Linked DNA regions of Geobacter metallireducens GS-15. The protein of the gene in region 2 binds, or shares a complex with, the protein of the main gene of each other region. Links are inferred from orthologs where the notes say so. Each region holds a gene or a part of one and is shown on either strand. Other genes may lie near its edges. The genes, in order: GMET_RS02600 and trxA.

The links.
Region 1: the proteins of trxA (region 2) and GMET_RS02600 are in contact, whole or in part, in an NMR structure (PDB 2IPA), measured with the Bacillus subtilis proteins. The link is inferred for Geobacter metallireducens GS-15 from one-to-one orthologs.

The regions. Positions count from the first base shown.
Region 1 is NC_007517.1:555,856-563,290, forward strand. Bases 1,669-4,578 are described here. They hold GMET_RS02600 (arsenate reductase ArsC), read right to left. Parts: upstream 3,380-4,578; coding sequence 2,957-3,379; downstream 1,669-2,956. Other genes in these bases: GMET_RS02590 (permease), read right to left, coding at 1,669-1,897; arsB (ACR3 family arsenite efflux transporter), read right to left, coding at 1,912-2,964; GMET_RS02605 (ArsR/SmtB family transcription factor), read right to left, coding at 3,435-3,776; GMET_RS02610 (ABC transporter ATP-binding protein), read right to left, coding at 3,827-4,578. Also shown: GMET_RS02575 (cytochrome c biogenesis CcdA family protein), read right to left, coding at 1-324; GMET_RS02580 (thioredoxin family protein), read right to left, coding at 321-698; GMET_RS02585 (thioredoxin family protein), read right to left, coding at 698-925; more of GMET_RS02590, read right to left, coding at 950-1,668; more of GMET_RS02610, read right to left, coding at 4,579-5,134; GMET_RS02615 (ABC transporter permease), read right to left, coding at 5,144-6,883; GMET_RS02620 (phosphatase PAP2 family protein), read right to left, coding at 6,959-7,435. UniProt on the Bacillus subtilis protein: Catalyzes the reduction of arsenate [As(V)] to arsenite [As(III)]. In vitro, can dephosphorylate para-nitrophenyl phosphate (pNPP).
Region 2 is NC_007517.1:3,630,361-3,637,832, forward strand. The notes cover bases 4,487-7,433. They hold trxA (thioredoxin TrxA), read right to left. Parts: upstream 6,152-7,433; coding sequence 5,822-6,151; downstream 4,487-5,821. Other genes in these bases: uvrC (excinuclease ABC subunit UvrC), read left to right, coding at 4,487-5,240; GMET_RS16180 (TlpA family protein disulfide reductase), read right to left, coding at 5,280-5,792; GMET_RS16190 (precorrin-2 dehydrogenase/sirohydrochlorin ferrochelatase family protein), read left to right, coding at 6,312-6,986; ccsB (c-type cytochrome biogenesis protein CcsB), read left to right, coding at 6,983-7,433. In the rest of the region: GMET_RS16165 (LysM peptidoglycan-binding domain-containing protein), read right to left, coding at 1-206; GMET_RS16170 (tetratricopeptide repeat protein), read right to left, coding at 208-3,189; more of uvrC, read left to right, coding at 3,396-4,486; more of ccsB, read left to right, coding at 7,434-7,472. UniProt on the Bacillus subtilis protein: Participates in various redox reactions through the reversible oxidation of its active center dithiol to a disulfide and catalyzes dithiol-disulfide exchange reactions.

The DNA.
Region 1 (7,435 bases), 3.1 Mb from region 2 along the record:
CATCTGGAGCCCCATGGCCACCGCCACGGCGCCCACGGCCACGTACCACCATCCCCCCACGGTGCCGAACATGGTCCCCAGGAGCGCCGCGGCAGCGCCGAAGATGGTGAAGGTAAGCGACAGACCGATGATGAAGGAGAGGGAGTAGAGAAAGGCCTTCTTCCGGCTTTCTCCCGCATGCCCCCCCACGAATCCCACCACCAGCGGAATGGTGGCCAGGACGCAGGGGGAGGCAGACGAGAGGACTCCTCCCATAAAGACCGCGCCGAAGGCCAGAAGCGGCTGCGTCGCGACAATCTGCTCGATATTGTCGAGGAGGCTCATCGCACGCCCAGGGCATTCAGTTCCTTGACGATATCAGCCTTGTCCATGAAGCCCATGTGCCGCTTCACTTCCTTCCCACGGGCGTCGAAAAATATCTGGGTCGGGATCATCTGCACCCGGAACCGCTTCGGCGCGGCTTGGTTTTCATTGACGTCGATGAATAGAACAGTTGCTTTTCCCCTATATTCTGTCGCTAGAGATTCGAGGATCGGAGCCATTTTCTTGCAGGGTATGCAGTATCTGGCCCCCAGGTCGATGACCGCTGGCTTGCCCGAGGCAAGGGCTTTGTTGATAGCGTCATCGGTGGCCGAAGGAAGCTCCGCCCGCGCAACAGTTGCAGTGAGGAGCAGGAAAAGGAGAGTGAGAAAACGCATCACAGCATCCCCCTGATCTCGTCCGGCGAGGCCACTTTGCCGGAGAATTTGACTACCCCGTCGACCACCAGCGCGGGAGTGCGCATCACCCCGTACTTCATGATCTTCTGGATTTCTTCGACTTTGATGACCTCAGCCTCCTTGCCGCTCATCTCCACGGCCTTCTTCGCGTTCTCGTAGAGGGTTTTGCATTTGGCGCAGCCAGTGCCGAGCACTTCGATCTTCATTGGCGTTTCTCCTTTCGTTGTGGATTAAAGAATCGCGTTGAACAGATATCCCACAATGACGATGGCCACGGCAACGGTGCCGAAAAAAACCGCCAGGAGCCGGTTCTTGAGGACGTTTTTCAGAATGATGGCCTCGGGGAGCGACAGGGCCGTCACCGCCATCATGAAGGCGAGCACTGTTCCCATGGCCATCCCCTTGGCGGTCAGGGCCTGAACGATGGGGATCACCCCGGCGGCGTTGCTGTAGAGCGGTACCCCGAGGGCCACGGCCACCGGCACCGCAAAGGGATTGTCCCTGCCGGCCCAGCGGGCCAGAAAATCCTGAGGGACGTAGCCGTGGATGAAACCGCCGATGCCGATGCCGACGACCACGTAAGGCCAGATTTTCTTTAGGAGTCCGATGGTGTATTCACGGGCATAGTCAAACCGTTCGGACCAGCTCTGTTCGGTAATCTCGGCATTTCCCACCTGCATCTCCCACACGTAATCCTGAACGTGCTTCTCCATCTTCAGCCGCCCGATGACGATACCGGCCACGATGGCCACCAGAAGCCCCATGCCGATATAGAGCAGCGCGATTTTCCACCCGAACATCCCCCAGAGCATGATGAGGGCCACCTCGTTCACCATGGGCGAGGAGACAAGGAACGAGAAGGTGACCCCGAGGGGAACCCCTGACTCCACGAAGCCGATGAAGAGCGGCACGGCCGAACAGGAGCAGAAGGGGGTCACGATTCCCAGGAGCGCTGCCATGACGTTCCCCACGTATTCCCGCTCGTGGGAGAGGATGCGCTTGGTCCGCTCCGGCGGAAACCACGAGCGGATGATGGCGACGACGAAGATGATGACTGCGAGGAGGAAGAAAATCTTGAGGGTGTCGTAGATGAAGAAATCGAGGGCCTCCCCCAGATGGCTCACCGGGGAGAGGCCGAAGAGATCGAATACTAGATAGTCGGCGAAGGGTTTGAACACGCGAATCTCTCCCCTCAGGCAGTGGTGGCGAACCAGCGGCGCCGGAACCAGAACGCCACGTTCACCAGCCCGATCATAACCGGTACCTCAACAAGGGGGCCGATGACCGCCGCGAAGGCCGCTCCCGAGTTGAGCCCGAAGACCGCCACCGCCACGGCGATGGCCAGTTCGAAGTTGTTGCTGGCCGCCGTGAAGGCCAACGTGGTGGTTTTTGTGTAGTCGGCGCCAAGCCGTTTCCCCATCCAGAAAGAAATTAGGAACATGACGATGAAGTAGATGAGGAGCGGGATGGCGATCCGCACCACGTCCAGCGGCAACTGAACGATGAGGTTACCCTTGAGGCTGAACATCACCACGATGGTGAAGAGGAGCGCCACGAGGGTGATGGGGCCGATGCGTGGCACCACCTCCCGGTGGTAGCGTTCCTTCCCCATGAGCTTCACGCCGACGAGGCGCGTCAGTGCCCCGGCGATGCAGGGGATTCCCAGGTAGATGAAGACGCTCTCGGCGATCTGGCGGATGCTCACTTCCACCACGCTCCCCGAAAGGCCGAAGAGGGGCGGGAGCACCGTAATGAAGAACCAGGCGTAGACGCTGTAGAAAAGGACCTGGAAGATGCTGTTGAAAGCCACAAGCCCGGCGGCGTACTCGGTGTTCCCCTTGGCCAGCTCGTTCCAGACGATGACCATGGCGATGCAGCGGGCCAGGCCGATCATGATGAGCCCCACCATGTACTCAGGCTTGTCGGGGAGGAAGGCAATGGCCAGGACGAACATGAGCGCCGGCCCGATGAGCCAGTTCTGGGCGAGGGAGAGGCCGAGGATTTTCTTGTTCCTGAAGACTTCGGGCATCTCCTCGTACTTCACCTTGGCAAAGGGGGGATACATCATGAGGATGAGGCCGGCGGCGATGGGGATGTTCGTTGTCCCCACCTGGAAACGGTTGATGAACTGCTCCACGCCCGGGATGAAGTACCCCAGGCCGACGCCGAGGGCCATGGCGGCGAAGATCCAGAGGGTGAGCCAGCGGTCGAGGAAGGATAGGTTGCGGGATACATGCTCACTCATGGGTTCCTCCGCTCAGGTGGGCAGTCAGCTCCTGTCGCATCTCATCCCGGACCCGACGAAATTCGGCCATGATTTCCCCTTCGGTGCCAGTGGCCCGTGAAGGGTCGTCGAACCCCACGTGCTCACGCCGGACTCCACCGACGAAGTAGGGACATTTTTCGGTGGCATCGCCGCAGAGGGTGATGACCCGGTCAAAGGTCTGCCCGTCGAATTCAGCGAGATTCTTGGAACGCTGATTGGAGATATCGATCCCCAGTTCAGCCATAACCCTGATTGCTCGCGGATTGACGGCGGTTGCCTCCGTGCCGGCGGAGAAGGCCTCCCATTGTCCGCCGAGAAAATGGTTTGCCAGCCCCTCGGCCATCTGGGAGCGGTTGGCGTTGTGGGTGCAGAGGAAGAGGACGCGATGTTTCATAGAAACTCCTGTGAGGTGTGTATCCGGATACGCGGATGAGGCGAAGCAAAAAAAATCAGGCGCAGCGATTCCCCTGGCCAAAGCCGGCGAGGCGTTCGCGGTCGGCAAGGGCAACCGGTTCCGTGGCAAGGTACCGTGCCAGGAAAGCTTGGAGTTCGCCGCGCGCGGGTATGTCTGAGGGGGCAAGGGAGTAGTAGACCCAAACCCCTTCCCTGCGGTCATCCACCCAGCCGGCGTTCTTGAGTTGGGCCAAGTGCCGCGACACCGTGGACTGGGGGAGCTCCAGGGCCGCCATGAGATCGCAGACGCAGAGCTTCTTCTCCGCCAGGAGGAGCGCCAGGATTCGGAGGCGGGTTTCATCGGCAAGGGATTTGAAAAGACGGGCGGCCTGTTTCATGGGGAAAATATATCCGGATAAGCGGATTGAGTCAAGGGCTGATTCGGGACTTACCCTTCCGCCTCGACAGGGTTCTCCAGGCTCAACACCCCGGCGCTCTCGTCGTAGGCGAAGATCTCGGCGTTTCGTCCCCACTCGATGACGACCCGCAAGACCCGCTGGGCTTCGTCCTCGCTCAGGTAGTCCTCCAGTTCCCGGAGAAAGCGCTCTTCCGGCGCGCGGTTGCCAGGGCGCTCGTCGAGTACCCGGCGGATGTGGGCTGCCAGCGACACCCGGCGCACCAGGTGCTCGGCAAAAATCTCCTTCTGCCGGAGGATGTCGGCCTCGGCAAAGCTCCTTCCCGAGGGGGTGAGCTCCACGTCGCCCGCCTCCACCCGGGCGAAGCCGAGGATTTCCAGTGCCTCCAGGAGCGGGAAGAGGTGGTCGACGCTGAGCCCCTGGTCGTCGGCGATTTCGGGGAGGTCGGCCCGCCCCCGGTAGGGCTCCCGGGCCAGGGCGTCGATGAGGCCGGTGAGGCGGGAGACCGAGGCATCGGGGAGACGGTGGCCGATAGGAACACCTTCGGGGCGCGCGGCCCCGCGGGGTTTTTCGGTCATGAGGGCATAGACGTCGTCCACGAGCTTGCGGAAAGCTGGGGCCTCCCGGTCGCGGGGGTGGGGAAGGGGGACCGGCACCTCGGCGACGATTCGGCCGGGGGAGCTCCCGAGGATGACGATCCGGTCGGCCAGGAGGACCGATTCCTCGATGTTGTGGGAGACGAGGATGATGCCACGTGTTGGTATCCGCCGCTCGATCCAGAGTTCGATCAGGTCGGTGCGGAGGGTCTCGGCGGTGAGGACGTCAAGGGCCGAGAAAGGTTCGTCCATGAGGAGGAGATCGGGCTCCACCACCAGGGCTCGGGCAAAGCCGACCCGCTGGCGCATTCCGCCGGAGAGCTCCTTGGGGAAGGCGGATTCGAAGCCGTCGAGGCCGATCAGGTCGATGGCCTCCAGGGCGCGGCGGCGCCTTTCCGCCGCAGGCACCCGGCGGGCCAGGAGGCCCAGTTCCACGTTTTCGAGGACCGTGAGCCAGGGCATGAGGGCGAAGGTCTGGAAGACCATGGCCACCCCTTCCACCGGACCGGTGACCGGATTTCCTCCGTAGCTGACGGTGCCACCGCCGGGGGGGACGAGCCCGGAGATGATCCGCAGGAGGGTCGATTTCCCCGAACCCGAGCGGCCCAGCAGCGCAACGATCTCACCCTCGCCGACGGTGAGGGCTACGCCATCGAGGACGAGGTGCTCATCACCCTCGGTCTTGCGGTACGATTTCCTGATGTTGTCGAGCCGGAGCAGTTCGGCGGACGCTGAAGTTGTCATGGGCGGTTCCTAGTCAAGGCGATACCTGGTCTGGGCCAGGAGGTAGAGCCTGCGCCAGAAGAGGCGGTTCAGGCAGACAACGAAGATGCTCATTACCGCGATGCCGAGAACGATGTGGGGGTAGTCCCCCTGCTCGGTCCAGCGGGCAATGGCCGAACCGAGGCCGGTGGCGGTGAGGGTGGTGGGGCCCCAGCTCACCATCTCGGCAACGATGCTCGCGTTCCAGGTTCCTCCCGAGGCGGTCACGAGCCCCGTCACCAGGGAGGGGAAGATGCCGGGGAGGAGCAGCCGCCGCCAGAGCTCCCACCCCGAGAGCCCCAGGTTGGTCGCCGCTTCGCGCAGGTCGTTGGGGATGGCGGAGGCCCCGGCGATGACGTTGAAGAGGATGTACCACTGGGTGCCGAGGATCATGAGGGGGGCGGTCCAGATTTCAGGATTGAGCCGGAAACGGACGATGAGGACCACCACTACCGGGAAGAAGAGGTTTGCGGGGAACGCGGCCAGGAACTGGGCCACCGGCTGAACGCGAGTCGCCCACCGGGGATTGAGCCCTATCCTGACCCCCACAGGGATCCAGAGAAGCGAGGCCAGGGCGAGGAGGACCGTCACCCGCGCCAGGGTAGCCAGACCCAGCCCGAAGACGGAGAGCACCTCGCGGAGGGGGATGACGCTCACGAAGGTTGCCAGTTTCCAGAGGCCGTAGAGCGCTGCCAGGGCAAAGATTGCGTTCCAGGCGCGATCGATGGTCCGCTGTACTTCCGGCCGGATGGGGTACCTCGACCGGCGCGGGAGGCGGCGTCTCCGGGGAAAACGCTCTGCCAGCCGTGCCGGTAGCGCGCCAATCAGACGAAGGAGCCGGCCCATGAGCCGCGTCCGGGTGAAGATGGTGAGAAGCCACGATTCCGGAGGAGCGCCCGATTCAGTGAGCTCCACCCGGAATTTTTCGGCCCATGCCACGAGGGGGCGGAAGAAGAGCTGGTCGTAGAGGAAGATGACCAGGGCCATGGTCGCCAGGGCCCATCCTATGGCGCCCAGGTCCTGCCGGTGGATGGCGAGCGCCATGTAGGAGCCGATGCCGGGGAGGGTCACGGAGGTCTTCCCCACGGTGATCGCCTCGGAGGCCACCACGAAAAACCACCCCCCCGAGACCGACATCATAATGTTCCAGATGAGGGGGGGGACGCCGAAGGGAGCCTCTACCCGCCAGAACCGCTTCCAGGGGGAGAGGCCGAAGATGGTGGCCGCTTCTCCCAGGTCCTTGGGGACGGTTTTCATGGACTGGTAAAAACTGAAGGCCATGTTCCATGCCTGGGAGGTAAAAATGGCAAAGATGGAAGCGGCCTCGACCCCCAGGAGGCTCCCCGGGAACAGGGAGATGAAGCCGGTTACGGTCACGGAGAGGAAGCCGAGGATCGGCACCGACTGGAGGATGTCGAGAGCCGGCACGAGGATCGGGCCGAGCCGGCGGCTCTTGGCCGCCAGGGTTGCGTAGGTGAGGGTGAAGGCGAGGGAGAGGCCGAGGGCCGCCCCCATCCTGATTACGGTCCGCAGCGCGTAGTAGGGGAGGTGCCACGGATCGGGGGAGAGGGAGGGGACCGTCTTCCCCGGCACATAGGGGAGGGCCATTTCCCGGCTTCCCCAGGCGAGGAGCGCGATGATGCCCATGACAAGAAAGAATGCCGCCAGATCCCAGGCATTGGGCGTCGTGAGCTTTCCGCGGAAGTTGTCGTCGGTGGTGTGGGGCTGCACGGGTTACCTTTCCTTGTCACGGGGAGGATTTCCTTATCAGGTGTTGGATGCTGCAGAGTGGTGAATGTCGTGTCGTTATGCCGTCTCTCCCGTGTGAGTGGCGGGAGCAAACCGTGATCCATCGGCGGCCCCACCGCTTTCCGATGGGGCGAGGTGGGGCCTGAAAATCCAGTAGAGCCCCAGGGCCGAGAACCAGCAGATGGCCGCGGACCAGACCATGTGCGAGAAAAAGTGGGCTCCCCGTGCCATCTGGGCGTAGCCGTAAATGGTGCCGAGTGCGAATCCCGTTGCGAGGCCTGCCCGGGCGATCTTGGCGCGGCGATCCCGCAGGGCGAAGTATATGGCCATGAGGGAAAAACCTCCGGCGGCGTGTACCGCCGGAAAGCAATGCCCGTTGTTGGCGCCGGGGGGATTTCCCTCGAAGAGCCGGGTGTAGGGGACCGGCCCGCCGTAGCGTTCCACGGACCAGGGACAGTGGCGGCCGGATAAACCCCTGCCGACGGCAACGAGGCAAATGCCGATGCCTATGGCCATGGCCAGGTAGAGGGCGGC
Region 2 (7,472 bases):
CCGCTGTATTTCCGCGACAGGCCATACAGGGTATCTCCCTTTTCGATGGTGATGCGCTCGACAAGAACCCCCTCCTCGGGGCCCGCCAGTGGTTTGCCATCCGATGGTTCCGGAGCGTAGCGGAGATACTCCGCGCCACTGGCTGAGGAAAGCGACGCAAGGGAGAGGACAAGAGACGACGCGACAAGTCTGAGAGTGCCGTTCATATCAGTACCTGTTCCCGAGTTGATCCTGGTAGTTCAGGACGTTCTTCACCTGGATGCTCCTGCCAACCGCGGTTCCCGCCTTGACCCTGAAGGTCACCTTGATGACCCGCTTCTCTCCAGCCCCCAGCTCGTCAAACTTCCAGATGTAATCGCCGTTTTTCGCTCGACCGAAAGAAGGATCCGATGCGACCAGTTCCAGGTCTTCAGGGAGAACGCTCTGGAGTTCCACAGCCTTGGCCATGCTCGAACCCCGGTTGGTGAAATTAAGCTCGAAGGAGGACACCTCGCCCGGCTTGAGCCTTCCCCCCTTGCCACTCATGGCCAGTTCAACCACAGGTCTAGCGTAGACCAACCGCAGGTTCGCGGTGACGCTTTTTGCCTTGTCGCTTTCCGGCTCGAAGGCCATGGAAACGGTGGCGGCTGTCCCGTCGCTCTCGGCGGCCGGCGTGGAGAGATCGAGGATCACGTAGGACTCCTCCTTAGGCGCCAGCGGCCCAACGTGGTTAATGATCGGCTCGTTCGTCTGGCGGATGCCGTCGCGGTTGAGGTCCTGATAGAAGGTATAGGTGACGTTGGGAGGAAGTTGCGGCTTGATGAGGAAATCCTCCCGCACGTTGCCGGTGTTGGTAACGATAAGGGGCACGGCTATTGACTGGCCGGGAATCACGACCAGCTTGTCGCTGTTGGTCCTGACGGCGACGCCGCTCACTGGCTTCACGAAGGAAGAGGCCGAGATGAAGGAATCCCGGGTCTGGAGTTCAGTATTGACCACGTCTGCCCGCAGGAAGAGCTCTTGTTGAGCGATTGCCTCATCCTTCAGCTGGAAGGCCACATCGAATTCCCTGCTCTCTCCCGATGCGAGACGTATGGCGTCAAGCACCAGCGCCGCCTTCATCTCTTGCTTGAGGCCGGTCCCCACCGGGCTTACCGGTTCGTACTGGGGCGGATAGTTAAGCCGCAGGCTTACCCCCTGGGCAGTGGCGGTACCGATGTTGAGGAGCGTCACCCGATAGGCGACCTTCTCTCCGGGAAGAATCTGACCCTTGTCGGTCTTGACCACGGCGCGGAGAAGCGGCGCCGAGGCGGCAAACATGATATCCCGGGCCTGGGTGGCATCCCTGTCCATACGCGAGGCAATCTTGATGGGATAGATCATCTTCTGGCCATCGATGTACTCGCGCGGAACGGTAACGGAGACCACACCGTTGAAACGTTCCCCGGGAGCGATGGGCGGCGTCATGTTGACGGGGATTTCCTTCCTGGCTGCATCGGCGAACTGGGCTCCGAACTCGGCAGGAAAGCCCGATTCGAGATAGAAACTGTCGGTGCCGTTACCCCTGTTGGCCACTTCAAAGGGAATGTCGTGCCGCTTGCCGACCTCCAGGCTTTGGGAGACCGGGGCAACCGTCAGGTCCGCATCGGCAAACTGACCCACCTCCAGAGAGAGGATCTGGGCGTTCTTTTCGGAAGGTGCCGGCTTCGACGCCACGGCGGCGGTACCGGGAACCGGATAGACAATGCCGAGATCCTTCAGCTTGGCCGTCGCTGTTGCCGCGGCCCTGGTCCCCGGGAAACGGTCGATGAGCGACTTGTATTCGCCGATGGCCTTTTCCCTGAGAGTTGCACGTTTGCTGGCCTCCGCCTTTTCCGCAGTCAGTTTTTCCGCTGCGGCCCGTTCCCTTGTGGCCTTCTCGGCTGCGAGACGATCAGCCTCGGCCTTCTCCCGGGCCTTCTGTTCGGCAAGCCGGAGCTCCGCAGCCGCCTTCTCTGCAGCCACTTTTTCGGCGGCAAGGCGTTCGGCAGCACGCTTCTCGGCTTCCGCCTTCTCTCGGGCCGCCTGCTCAGCCGCCGACTTCTCCCTGGCAGCCTTCTCCGCGGCGATCCGCTCGGCAGCGGCCCGGTCAGCGGCGAGCGTTTCTGCAGCAGCGCGCTCGACAGCAGCCTTTTCGTCAGCCGCCTTCAACGCGGCAAGGCGCTCAGCCTCGACCTTCTCCCTGGCCGTTTTTTCCGCCGCCAGACGCTCGGCTTCCGCCTTTTCCCGCGCAAACTTCTCCGCTGCCAGGCGTTCCGCAGCAGCCCGCTCCGCAGCGGCTTTCTCGACTGCGGCACGTTCCGCAGCGGCTTTTTCCGCAGCCGCCTTTTCCAGGGCCAAGCGCTCAGCCTCGGCCTTCTCCTTGGCGGCCTTCTCCGAGGCCAGTCGCTCAGCCTCAGCCTTCTCCTTCGCAAGCTTCTCCGCTGCCAGGCGCTCAGCCTCAGCCCGTTCCGCTGCGGCCTTTTCCGCAGCCGCACGCTCTGCGGCCGCCTTCTCGGCCGTTGCCTTCGCCAGGGCCATGCGCTCGGCTTCCGCCTTCTCCCGGGCAGCCTTCTCCGCTGCCATACGTTCGGCGGCAACCCGTTCCGCCGCAGCCTTCTCTGCAGCGGCCCGCTCTGCCGCAACCTTTTCCGCAGCAGCCTTCTCCGCCGCAAGGCGCTCGGCCTCGGACACGGTGCGCGCAGCCTGCTCCGCGGCCTGCTTTGCCGCCGCAGTCTTTTCCGCCAGCGCCTTCCGTTCCGGCGCCGGAGCAGCGGCAACCGTCGCGGATGCCGGACGCTTAGCCGTAACGGGAAGCTGCTCCCCCTTGTCGAAGCGCGCCACAAGCCCAAGAAGCTCATCCTCGACGGTTCCCTTGAGAGGGCTGTCGGGATACTCCTTCATGAACTGGGACATGTACCGTGCCGCGTCCCGCTCGAACCCCGCCTTGAAATTGGCCCGGGCAAGCCAGAAGATGGCCATGTCGCGCAAGGGAGTGTCGGGGTATTTCTCAAGGACCGTCTTCATCCGCTCGATGGCGGTCTGGTAGTCCTTTTTCTGGTAGGCGTTGAAACCTGCGATGAATACCTGGGAATCGTCGGAGTTGACAGCATAGACGGGAGTGGAAAGGAGCGACGCGATTATGAGACATCCGGTCAGGCACCGGAAAGCGGCAGTGCGGAAATATTTCATAAAATCCACGGGCTTGACCTTTCCCTTCGTGAGGGCAAAGAAATTAAGGTAATTAGATTCAGTTACATAGCATCATAACACCCGCTTGTCAACGATGAATGCCGGCGCGAGGCCCCGTAACTACGCGAAAAACGGCCATACAAAACTTTGAATTCCGGGGTCCCGACCCTCTTTTCAACGGAGCCCTCACTCGGTATACTGGCCCCATGTTCGACAAATCTCGCCTGAACACCCTCCCCGAATCCCCCGGCGTCTACCTCATGAAAGGGTCAGACGGCACCATCCTCTACGTGGGGAAGGCCAAGAGCCTCAGGAAACGGGTTCGCTCCTACTTCGGCGCTGCCGGTGAATCCCGCTACCACATCCGGTTCCTCGTGGCCCGGGTGGCGGAAGTGGAGGTCATTGTCACCGACACCGAGAAAGAGGCTCTCATCCTCGAGAACACTCTCATCAAGAAGCATCGCCCCCGTTATAACCTGGACCTGCGGGACGACAAGACCTACTTCTCGCTCCGCATGGACATGAACGAGGAGTTCCCCCGACTCACCATCATCCGGAAGGTGCGCCAGGACGGAGCCCGCTATTTCGGCCCCTATTCATCGGCCGCTTCGGCCCGCGAAGCCCTTAAGCAGCTCTACCGGCTCTTTCCCCTGCGCCACTACCCCCTTGAAACCTGCCGCCGGCGCCGGCGCCCCTGCCTCTTCTACCAGCTTAGGCAGTGCTCGGCTCCGTGTCACGGCCTCATCTCACCCGAGGAATACCAGGGCCTCGTCCAGGGGGCCGCCCTCTTTCTGGACGGGAAGAACCGTGACCTTCTGAAGACCTACCGGGAACGGATGGCATCCGCGGCAGCGAACGAGCGCTACGAGGAGGCGGCCCGCTACCGGGACCTCATCCGCGCCATCGAGGTAACGGTGGAAAAACAGAAAATGGTGACCACGGGAGGAGATGCCGACGTTCTCGGCATACACCGGGAAGGGAGCTCCCTCTCCCTCGCCCTCCTCTTCATCAGGGGAGGGCGTCTCATCGGCAGCCGCAGCTACCTTCTCGCCTGGGAACTGGAGGACGAGGAGGCCGTTTCGTCATTCCTCAACGACTACTACAGCCGGGAGGTCTTCATCCCCGACGAGGTGCTTGTTCCGCTGCCCGTGGCCGACAGCGCGGCACTGGCGGAACTTCTCTCCGAGCGGCGGGGCAAGCGGACAAGCGTAGCGCACCCCCAACGGGGAACAAAGGCCGGTCTGGTCAAACTCGCGGGGAAGAACGCCGAGGCGGCCCTTCGGGAGAAGCAGAAACGGGAGGAAGGAGCGGAAGCGGTCCTGACGGAACTGAAGGAACGGCTCCACCTGCGGAACCTCCCCCGCTGCATCGAGTGCTATGACATATCGAACATCCAGGGGACCTACCCAGTGGGAAGCAGGGTCTCGTTCCGTGACGGCAAGGCGGACAAGGGAGGCTATCGCCACTACCGGATCAAGACGGTCGCCGGCGCCGACGACTTCGCCATGATGCACGAGGTCCTCTCACGCCGGTTCAGGGACAGCCCGGCCAAGGACGAACATCCCGACCTGATTGTGGTTGACGGCGGCATCGGACAGTTGAACATCCTGACCGCCGTTCTCCGGGAGTTGCAGGTGGAGGATGTGGATGCCGCCTCCTTGGCCAAGAGCCGGGTGGAACGGGACATGGCGGCGGAAGAGCTGACACGGAGCACCGAGCGGGTCTTCCTCCCGGGCCGCAAAAACCCGGTGATCCTCCGCCAGAACAGCGCGCCACTCCTCCTCCTGGCACGGATCCGCGACGAGGCCCACCGCTTCGCCATCACCTACCACCAGAAACTGCGGGGAAAAGACACCATCCGGTCGATCCTCGACACCATTCCAGGAATCGGGCCGAAACGGCGGAAGGAACTTCTGCGGCAATTCGGAAGCCTGCGGCGAATACGGGAAGCGAGTCGGGATGAGCTGGCCGCCACCCCGACCATTCCGCCGACCCTAGCCGAGAGCATCTGGAAATCTCTCCACGAAAACGACGAAGGCGACACCCCCTGAAAGGGATGCCGCCTTCGGGCGCTCCAGTGGAAACTCCCCCTATTTTTCGGCCAGGAGCTTCTTGATGAGGGTTTCCATGTTCTTGAGGGTGGCGTCCGAACCTCCCATGAACCTGTCGGCCACATTTCCCCTCTTGTCGATGACGTACACCGTGGGGAGGGACCGGAGACCGTAATCGGTCTGGACATCCTGGCCGGCAAGGGCCACGGGATAGACTATCCGCTTGCTGGCGATGAAGTCCTTGACTGCCCCCTCATCGCCATCGTCAAGCGAGAGCCCCAGGACCTGGAGTCCCTGCCTGCCGTACTTCCTGCTGATGCCATTCAGATGCGGAATAGCCTCTCTGCAGGGGGGGCACCAGGTGGCGAAAAAATCGATGACCAACACATACCCCTTGTAATTGGCGAGACTTATCTGCTGCCCGGAGGTGCTTACCACCTTGAGGGGCGGGGCAGGCTGCCCTTTCTGGGGGATGGCAAGCGACGGCGAGGCAACCGCCATCGTAAAACCGGCCGCCGCAACAAAAGCTCTCAAAACAGGGACTATCCGCATAAGAGGCACAACTCCTGAGTTAGTTCGAGCTAGAGCGCCTTCTTGATGAGGGCCTCAAGCTGAGCCTTGGGAACAGCCCCTACGACCTGGTCGACAACCTTGCCGTCCTTGAAGAGGATGACCGTAGGGATGCCGCGTACGCCATACTTGCCGGGGGTGCCGGGGTTGTCGTCCACGTTTACCTTGCCGACCTTCACCTTGCCGTCGTACTCGTCGGCAATGGCGTCGATGACCGGGGCGATGGCCTTGCAGGGGGCGCACCAGGTGGCCCAGAAATCCACAAGGACCGGAACGGTAGCCTTGAGCACATCGGTATCGAAGTTATCATCACTGAACGTCAGCACCTTTTCACTGGCCATGGAAGCCTCCTTGTCAAACAAATTGTACTTTTAGAATATAGACGAGCTTCCCCGAAACATCAAGGAGGAAAACGGCACCGTTTCCCCTCCCCTTGGCAATCGGCCTGAAATCTGGTACACACACATATCGTTACTTACCCTAGCGAAACTACCGGATTCCATGTCCCAATTCCCCGTAAACCTGAACCTTCGCGAGCGGAATGCCGTCATCGTCGGCGGCGGTGCCGTTGCCGCACGCAAGTGCCTTCTCCTTATGGAAGCGGGAGCGCGGGTCACCGTGATCGCTCCCCGCCTCGATCCCCGCCTGGAAGAACTTCGGAGGGAAGGCTGGATCATCTGCCACGCCCGCCAGTACGGGGAGGGGGACCTTGCAGATGCCTTTCTCGCCTTCGCAGCCACGGACAACCCCGCCGTGAACCTGCACGTGGCCAGGGACGCGGCTGCCCTCGGCATCCTTGTGGACATCACCGGTGCGCCGGAGCACGGAAGTTTTACAACTCCGGCGCACTTCCGCAGGGGAGATCTTCTGGTCGCCGTCTCCACGGGAGGGAAGAGCCCGGCCCTGGCTCAGAGCATCTGTAACGATCTGGCACAACGATTCGGCCCCGAATACGCTGAAACCGTTGCGATACTTGGCGCAGTCCGTGAAAAGCTGTTGACTGTCCGCGGCAACCGCACCTACAATAAGGCGGTTTTACGCACCCTTGCCGATGCCGACCTCCCCGGCCTGATCCGGCGGGGGGAATACGAAACGATCGACCGCCTCCTCGTGACCCACGCCGGCCCCGGTTTTACCCTGGCCTCGCTGGGAACGAGGACCGAGGACCCCGCATGAACGCCCTGTTCTTCAAACTGACCCTGGCCATCTACTTCGCAGCCACCATTGCCTACCTGGCTTACCTCGTCAAACCCCGGGAAGTACTCGGCAAGGTTTCCTGCTGGATTCTCTCGGCGGGGTTCGTGGCTCACTGTGCCTACACGGTCGACCGGTACCTGGAGGCGGGACACACTCCCATCACCAACCTCCACGAGTCCCTCTCCTTCTTCAGTCTTGCCGTTGTAGGCATCTACATCCTCTTCGAGCGGAAATACCGGATCTTCATCCTCGGCTCCTTCGTCACCCCTGTGGCATTCCTGCTCATGGCGGCCTCCACCGGCTTTCCCTCGGCCATCATGCCGTTGAATCCGGCCCTCAAGAGCAAATGGCTCATGGTCCACACGGTCATGGCGTTCCTGAGTTACGCCGCCTTCTCCGTTGCCTTTGGCGCCGCCATCATGTACCTGATCCAGCAGCATTTCCTCAAGAGCAAGAAGCTGGGCC